Regions from separate parts of the Kribbella yunnanensis genome, predicted to be linked through region 1. Evidence: riboswitches for the same ligand, from Rfam matches in the RefSeq annotation. Region 1 holds a riboswitch; the other holds the start of a gene.
What was found. Region 1 has a riboswitch for thiamine pyrophosphate ahead of ABD231_RS33660 (purine-cytosine permease family protein). Riboswitches for the same ligand answer to the same signal wherever they lie in the genome.
Positions count from the first base shown of each region.

Region 2: linked by a shared signal. The riboswitch ahead of thiS (sulfur carrier protein ThiS) and the one ahead of ABD231_RS33660 (purine-cytosine permease family protein) in region 1 are both predicted to bind thiamine pyrophosphate.

Region 1 is NZ_BAAANF010000022.1:389,980-394,351, reverse strand. It holds gene ABD231_RS33665 (class I SAM-dependent methyltransferase) at 1-274, opposite strand, end outside; gene ABD231_RS33660 (purine-cytosine permease family protein) at 302-1,645, opposite strand; TPP riboswitch at 1,636-1,745, opposite strand; gene ABD231_RS33655 (alpha/beta fold hydrolase) at 1,768-2,430, opposite strand; gene ABD231_RS33650 (hypothetical protein) at 2,427-3,242, opposite strand; gene ABD231_RS33645 (DUF3152 domain-containing protein) at 3,284-4,135, opposite strand; gene ABD231_RS33640 (ATP-binding protein) at 4,189-4,372, opposite strand, start outside.
Region 2 is NZ_BAAANF010000013.1:344,604-348,975, reverse strand. It holds gene ABD231_RS19435 (hypothetical protein) at 1-761, shown strand, start outside; gene ABD231_RS19430 (ArsR/SmtB family transcription factor) at 769-1,704, shown strand; TPP riboswitch at 1,874-1,990, shown strand; gene thiS (sulfur carrier protein ThiS) at 1,979-2,209, shown strand; gene ABD231_RS19420 (thiazole synthase) at 2,211-2,984, shown strand; gene ABD231_RS19415 (hypothetical protein) at 2,981-4,372, opposite strand, start outside.

The DNA.
Region 1 (4,372 bases):
CGATCGCCAGCTCCTCCTCGTTCGCCTGGATCCGGCCGGCCTCGACCAGGTTCGGCGAGATGTCGAGGCCGCGCACGGTCTTCCCGGCGCGCGCCAGCGGGAGCGAGATCCGGCCGTAGCCACAGCACAGATCAAGAACCGATTCCCGGCCGTCGAGCAGTTCCTCGACGGCCTTGACGATGTCTGCGTCCCGCTCGGGCGAGGTCCGCGCAGCCAGACCGTCGACGCCGAGCTCGGCGTACTCGGCCCGGCTGCGCAGTGCGGAGTTGAGCATGGGCGCAAGTATCCCGCGTGCCGCAGGTCAGTTGTCCACCGGTTCGCGGGTCACGATCCGGCCGCGACCGATTTTGCCGAGGAGAACTGCTGCGAGTATCGAGACGATGATGCTGGTGTAGGTCGCACCCAACCAGCCCGGCACGGCCTGCCCACCGAAGAGCTTGCCTTGGACACCTTCCCAGAACGGCGACCACCCGGCGACCGTGCCCGGATTCACGAGCTGGTAGGCGACGAACCCGATCAGCCACGCGACCGTGGGTTGCCAGCGGAACTTCGCCGTACCGGAGACGTCCCAGTTCATCTTGCTCACCAGGAAGAAGTCGGCGATCGCGACCGCGAACAGCGGGATGAAGACCGAGCCGATCAGGTAGAGAAACTGCGTGTAGTTGCCCAGGTCAACCAATAGCGCGAGACCGGTGGCGAGGACGCCGATCGCGATCGAGATCCAGCGGCGATCGACGTGACCGATCAGGTTGTGCGCGGCCATCGTGGTCGAGTAGACGTTCGCGTACGCCTCGTCGACCTCGTCCACCAGCAGCACGAACAACGCGATCGCACCGGCCGGCAAGGTGACGAGCGCGGTGATGACGCCTTCGCTGTCGGTCTGCAGAGTCGCGACCGCGAAGACACCCAAGGCGTAGTACAGGATCGCGGCCAGGCCGTAGCCGAGAGCCGAACCACCGAAGGCCGCCTTGTTGGTGCGGGAGTGCCGGGTGTAGTCGGCGGCGAGCGGCGCGAACGAGACGACACCGGCGGCGGCCAGGTCGACGGCCGGCCAGAACCCGAACACACTGTCCTGCGGCAATGACTGCACCGGCTTGCTCAGCACCTGGATGAATAGGTAGACCGAGGCAATCAACACCAGCCAGACCATGAACTTGCGCAGGATCTTCACGCTGCCCAACGGCCGGACCGCCATCGTGGTCGCGATGATGCCCGCCAGTACGACGAACAGCCAGCGCCAGCGCTCACTCGTCACCGCGACCGCGGCCTGCGAGATGACGATGATCTCCATCGTCGCCCAACCGATGTTCTGCGCGATGTTCAGTACCGTCGGGGCCATAGACCCGCGACGGCCGAAAAGGCCGCGCAGACTGGCCATGGCCGGTGCGCCGGTGTGCGAACCGAAGACGGCCGAGCCACCGAGCACGAGCGCGCCGATGCCGCACCCGACGACCACCGCGAGCAGGCCCTGCCACAACGAGCCTGTGTACGCCGCGACGAGCGCACCGGTGACCGGGCCGAACAGCGAGATGCCGAGGTTGCCCCAGAGCGTGAACTGGTCGAGGAACCCCAGCGTCCTCGGCGCATCCGTGGTGAGGACGAGCGGTGCTTCTGCATTGGCAGGACGAATTGCTGTATCAGTCATTGCGATCCCTACGCCGGCATTACCCGGTCAGGTTCAGGCGGTCGGCGACCCTAGTCGCCCTCTCAGCCCGCATTCGGTGCGAGCTCCCGCAAAGGTTTTGCTACCGCGTCAACGATAACGCCTCAGTCCGCCGGCCGCGCGGCGGCTGCTCGGTGGATGAGCGCGGCCACCTCCGGGCCGTTGGTCAGCACCGGCATGTGTGACCCGGTGGACAGCGTCCGCGACTCACCGTGGCTCAGAGCGGCCAGGCGGTCGGCCCAGTCTGCCGGTGACAGGTGGTCGTGGCGGCACCGGATGATCACGACCGGCGACTGGACTCTGGTGATCACACCGGCCAGATCGTGCCGTCGGCAGGCCGCAGCTGCCCGGGCGATCGTAGAGAACGTCGTACGGGCGTATTGCGGCGCTAGGACCGGGATCAGCCGCGGTGACTCCGGTGCGGCCGACTCCAGCCAGCGCATGCCCAGGTCGAGCCAGCCCGCGGACTTCGTGTCACCGCTCGGAGCGATCAGGACCAGTGCGTGCACCAGCTCCGGGTGGGCGACCGCCAGCTCGACCACGATCTGCGCACCGGCGGAGTGCCCGACGAGGACCGAGCGCTCCCGCACCTGCTGCTCCAGACGGGCAGCGAGGGCCTCGGGGTGCAGGTCATCGCGGTTGTCGGCCGGTTCGCCGTACCCGGGCAGTGTGACCACCCGGTACGGCATTGAGAGGTGCTCGACGGTTGGTGCGTACGACTCCGGCCCGAGGCCGAGGCCCGGGACGAGGACTACGGGAGCGCTCACTCCCAGGGTGGTCGGCCGGGTGCGGCCCGAACCACAGTGTCGAGGTCCGGCTTGAGCTCGCGATAGCCGAGAAACAGTCCGGCCGCCAGAATCAGCAGACCGAAACCACCCCACGCGTACGCCGTCGGTAGCCGCTCCAGCGTCTCGTCGACAGCCCCCAGGCCGGTCGAGAGCACCATGCCGGCCCAGATGAACAGGGGGATCAGCGAGACGCCGACCAGCACGCCTCCCACGATCTCGACGGCCTCGGGCTGGCGGGCGGCCTTGCGGCGAGCCAGCACGTCTCTCGCCCACAGGACGAGAGCTGCAGCGCCGACCAGGACGATGAGGAGCTGGCCGAGCGCGTCGATCACATCGGTGCGCAGCGGGTGGTTGAGCGGTGAGCCCGGTGCCTGGGTGATCTCCCGGATCGAGACCCGCTGGACCGTGGCCACCATCAGTCCGTAGACAGCCGCGATCACAGTGGCGAACAGCACCACCTTGGCCGCGCGCGGATCACGGCCGGCGAACGGCTCCTTACGCCCGTACGTCGGGAATGCGTCGGGATGCGGATCCACGGGAGCGCCGTACGGGTGTCCGGGCCGGTAGCTCGGCGGCTGAGTCGGGTCGGTGGGCGGACCGCCGTACTGACCTGGTTGGGAGCCGTAGGGCTGCGCAGGTGCATACGGGACGGGCGGCAGTGGCTGACCACCGCCGGCGTACGTGCCACCGCCGTACGGTGTGGGCGGAGCGATGTGCTGCTCCTCGGCGGGCTGCTCCTGGTCCGGACGCTCCGGCTCACGTCCGTACGTCGGGAAGTCCTGTGACGACATCGCTGCTCCCTCCCTGGGGACTCAGCTTCTCACGGGACGGGTCAGGTGGCCTTGATCGTCGGCCACGCGTTCGGCCGACAGCCACCGAGCCCCTTGGTCTGCTGCATCATCACCGGCGCCGGAGTCTTCGGCTGCCCACAGGTCGAGTGCCCGTGCCCAAGCGCGTGCCCGACCTCGTGGTTGACCAGATAGTTGCGGTACAGCACGACATCCCCGCCGTACGCCGGCACTGCGTACATCCACCGCTTGGCGTTCAGCACGACCCGGTCCTCGACCCGGCACGACACCTCACCACCGGTGTCGAGCGGCAGACACAACTTGTCGGTCAGCGTCGGCGTGGCCACGATGATCCGCAGATCCACGTTCTCCGAGTCGGTCCGCTCGAAACTGACCGGATGTACCGCCTGCCACCCACGCGGATCAGTCAGCGTCTTGTGAATACTCGACGCCACCGCCGCCGGGTTCACCGACAACCCCTGCTCGATCTCCACCCGGTAAGTCAGCTTGTCCCGCACCCCGGTCGCCTTGTCAGACCCCGGCACGACACTCAGCTTCCCACTCGACACGGTGACGTTGGGCTTCGCGCCCTTGGGCTGCCGAGTCAACGTAGGTGCCGGCCGCAACGGCGTCGTCAGATGCACCGAAGGCGTAGGAGTCGTCACCACCACCGGAGTAGGCACCACCACCTCCGGCTGCGCAACCGGAGTAGATGCCCCGGCAACAACCTCAGCAGCCAAACTCCGCCGCCCGGTCGCATCCGGATGCACCACCATCACAGTCCCCAGCACCGCCAACGCCGTCACCGAGAACCACTGCACCCGATGAGACTTCTTCCGGCTGTGCCGTCCACGCGCAGACAACCCAGCACGCTGGCCAGTCCGCCGGGTGGTCATGCCGATTGACCCTACAGACTCCCACCCTCTGCACAAAAGGGCAGGTCAGGGATTCAGGCGGTGCGGGTGCGGAGGAACTTGCCGAAGTGGGGGACGGTGAAGGCTACGGTGCCGCGTTCGGCGGAGAAGACGAGGCCTTTCTTGATGAGGCCGTCTCGGGCTGGGGAGAGGGACTGGGGTTTGCGGTTGAGGGTGGTGGCTACTTCGGCGGTGGGGACGGAGCCGTCGTCGGCGGCT
Region 2 (4,372 bases), on a different contig from region 1:
GCGTACTCCGAATCCCGGTCAACACCAGCAAGCAGTACGACGTACTGACGTTCCGCGCCGCCGCGGATCCGGATCGGCCCGCCCAGGACCTGACCGTCCGCCTGATCGACCACCACGGCAAACACCGCGATGTCGCCGTCTCGCAGGTCAGCGACGCCCTCACCCAGCTCCCCGGAAATCCTGAGGACGGCCAACCGAAGACCCTGCTACGAACAGTCCGAATCCCCTTGAAAACAAGGAACCTCAAGGCGGTAGAACTCCGCACGGACCGCACCAACGAAGGCCGAATCTTCATCTCCGACCTCGCTCTGAGCACCCCGTCAAGAGGTCGCACGACCATCAACCAGCTCCCCCGGATCTCGGTCGCCGATGCAGCACCAATTGCCGAGGGCAACAGCATGACGAAGGTCGACTTCACCGTCACCCTCAACAGACCGAGCCGCCAGGAAGTCACCGTTCACGCCGAGACAGCCGGCTTCACCGCCGACCCCGAGATCGTCCGACCGCTGTCGACCACGATCACCTTCGCGCCCGGCGAGACCCGCAAGACCGTCGCCGTCGAGATCCACGGCAACACGACCGCCCAGCCCGACCAGGACTTCAAACTCGCGCTGGCGGTACCGCGCAACGCGATCACCGACGACGCCTGGGCCACCGGCAAGGTCCTCGACGACGACACGGGCCCGATCAACAAGCCAGAGCAGGACTGGCCGCGCCCAACAATCCCCCAAGACGGCGGTCCCGGCCACCGCGGGATGTAATGAACGGGTGCTGACCTACGAACTGACGTCCCGGGATCTGGAGGAGGTCCGCTTCGCCCTGTCACCCGCCTCGGAAACCGTCCTGTCCCTCCGCGCCCTCCGCGACCCCGGCCGGTTCCCGCTCCAGCTCCCCTGGATCCGCACAGTCCAGCCACTACTCGAAGACCTCGACTGGACCGTACTCAGCCACCTGGTCAACGACACCATGGGTAGCCCCGACTACCTCACGCCGCGGCCGACTTCCCCACTTACCCAGTTCACCGACGAACTCCAGCTCATAGCCGCGGTCGATCAAGAGACCTTCACCAGACAGCACACAGCAGTCAACGGCGAGCTGCCCGAAGGCCTCACACCAGCCCGGGTCACCACAGCCCTCGACGACTACTGGCAGACGGTCATCGCGCCGTACTGGAATCGCATGCGGACCATCCTCTCCGCCGACATCACGTACCGCGGTCATGTGCTCACGCAGCAAGGCACCGGCGCGATGCTCAACGAACTCGGCCCCGCGATCTCTTATAGCCAAGGCCTCTTGAAGGTCGACAAGGTGAGTGCAATCAGCCGCGTAGAGAAGGTCGACGGCCGCGGTCTCGTCCTTCAGCCGACCCTGTTCGGCCCACACGCCGTGATCCCGTACGACCCCGGAGCCGAACCGTTCCTCGGCTACCCACCCCGCGGCCAGGCCAACCTGTGGACAGTCGTCGACCCTCCCACGCCACAAGACCTCGCCAAACTCATCGGTACGGCGCGCGCCCGCATCCTGCAGCTCCTTACCCACCCACGCACCACGACCGACGTAGCCGCCGAACTCGGGGTCACCCCGTCCGCGGTCAGCCAGCACCTGCAACTGCTCCGCCGTACCGGTCTGGTCGAACCCCAGCGAGCCGGCAAGCAAGTGCTCTACAGGCCAACAGAATTGGCGAGTTTGCTGACGGGGAACTAGTGTCCCGCAAACGATGTAGCTCGAGTGATAGCGGCGTCCAGGTGCGTGCATCGTGGTGCTTGAGGCGCGTCCTCGATGCGGTGTTCATCGTGGGCGTGACTCAAGTGCCGCGAGGTGCGTGCCTGGGCGTCGCTAGCGCCGAGTTACATTGTTTGCGGGACACTTAAGTCGATAGCACCGCGGGAGCTCGCACCGGAGTGGGCTGAGAGGGCGACAGAGCAGGCGTCGCCGACCGCTGAACCTGAATCGGGTAATTCCGGCGTAGGGAGGACGCATGACGCAGTACGACGAGTCACCGGCTGAGCACGCGGTGTGGGTGAACGGTACGGCGACCAGCAGCGGACCGGGGATGTCGGTCGCTCAGCTGGTCGCGGAGATGTCGGATCGGCAGACCGGGATCGCGGTCGCGGTGAATCAGAGTGTGCTGACCCGCGACGAGTGGTCCGCCACGATCCTGACGGCGGGTGACCGGGTCGAGATCGTCGGCGCGGTCCAGGGAGGCTGACATGGACGACCCCTTCGAGCTGGGCGGCCGGACGTACTCCTCGCGGCTCATCATGGGCACCGGCGGTTCGGCGAACCTGGAAGTGATGGAGGAGGCGTTGATTGCCTCCGGCACCCAGTTGACCACGGTCGCGATGCGCCGGCTGGGGACCGGGCACGAGGGCTCGGTGCTCGACGTACTGAAGCGGCACGGGATCGAGATCCTGCCGAACACTGCTGGCTGTCACACCGCGGCCGAGGCTGTGCTGACCGCCCGGCTGGCCCGCGAGGCGCTGGGTACCGATCTGATCAAGGTCGAGGTGGTCGCCGACGACCACCTGCTGCTGCCCGATCCGGTCGAGTTGCTGGACGCCGTGGACATCCTCATCGCCGACGGCTTCACCGTGCTCCCGTACACCAACGACGACCCGATCCTGGCTCGCCGACTGGAGCAGGCCGGGTGTGCAGCCGTGATGCCGTTGGCCGCACCGATAGGCTCGGCCCTCGGGATCCGCAACCCGCACAACATCGCGCTGATCGCCGAGGCGGCCAACGTCCCGGTCATCGTCGACGCCGGGATCGGTACGGCGAGCGATGCCGCCCTCGCGATGGAGCTCGGCTGCGCGGCGGTCATGCTGGCGACTCCGGTCACCCGCGCGGAGAAGCCGGCCCTGATGGCGGCCGCCATGCGCGACGCCGTCAGCGCCGGCCGCAACGCCCGTCTGGCCGGCCGGGTTCCCCGCCGCTGGCACTCCGGCCAGGCGTCCTCACCGACGACCGGCCTGCCAACGTTCTAGTCGTTGTCGCGGATGGTCCCCTGCACCCGGTAGGGGACCTTCAGTACGGCGCCATCCGCGGCCGTGATCACGACCGCGAACGTCTCGGCCTTCTCCCGCAGTTTGTCGTCCTTGATCGGTACGACGAACTGCCCGGTCGTCTTGCCCGCATCGACCTGCGGATAGAGACCGCCCTCGGGATCAACGAAGTCAGTACCGAGTTTCGCCGTACCGCTGCGAAGCTCGGCGGTCAGGTTGGCACCACGGTCCGACGGAGCGGACAACTTCAGCTGGAAGACCACCCCACCACGACCTTCGGTCCCCACGCCCGGCGAGATCGTGATCGCCGGAGTCGGGTCGTCGTCGCGGACAATCCCGTCGGCGAGCGAGCGGCCGATCATCGCATCCGTCGACCCGGACAGCACCATGATGAAGGTGACGTCGTCGCCATCCCGCTTGTTCGGTCGCAGCGGCACCTTGACCGTTGCCGACCGATGCCCGGCGGGGATCGTCACCCGGGCGTGGAACGGCGCCACCACATCGCTGGTGAAGTCCCCGGACGCCTCCGCCCAGAACGTCACCGGCCGCGGGCTGACCCGCGACATCCGCACCTTGAAGTCGGCCGTCCGCGGTCCGGAATCGCCTTCCACCATGTCCACATCCGCGACCGACAACACCGGCAGCATCCGCGGTCGCCAGTGACTGAGTGACGGCGTCGAGAACGACAGATCAGCCAGGTACGCCGTACCTCGGGCGACCCGGTCGGTCCGGATCTCCACCGATCGCACGTCCCGCAGGTCGACCGGCAGACCGGCCAACGGGATCCGGACTGTCTGCAGCATCACCTTCGGCAGCAGGTCGGCGAGCTTCCCCGGCAACGGCTGCAACGCCTTGCTGACAGTGGATACCGGCACACTGGCCGACCGCCCGTGGCCGTCCGTCAACCGCACCGACAGATCCGTCGCCTTTTCAGTTGCCGCCCGCAACGACAGTACGTCGTACTGTCGGACATCGCGGAGGCCGACCGGCAAGTCGAAGCGGAGTCGCCCATCCGACGCGGTCCAGCTCAACTCGGTCACCCGACCGGCCGGAAGGTGCTCGACCGGCGGATCGGTGACCCAATGCGGGTATCGCCCATAGGGGTTGCGCACGCAATCCGAAGCGCACACTCGCGTCCGAGCAGACCCAGTCAGTACGCCGGAAGCTCCGTCCAGGCGAGCGACGTCGTACCGGCGAGGTGATTGCGCCATCACCGAGACGACCGCGCGACCGGCCGAGCGGGCGCGGGCGTTCGACCCGTCCAGCAGCGGCAGCAGCGCGGTCTCGCGGCCGAGTTCGAGACGGAAGAATCCAGCCATGTAAGCGCGACCGGCCGCTTCCTGCTCGACCGCGGTCAGGCGTTGCTTGGA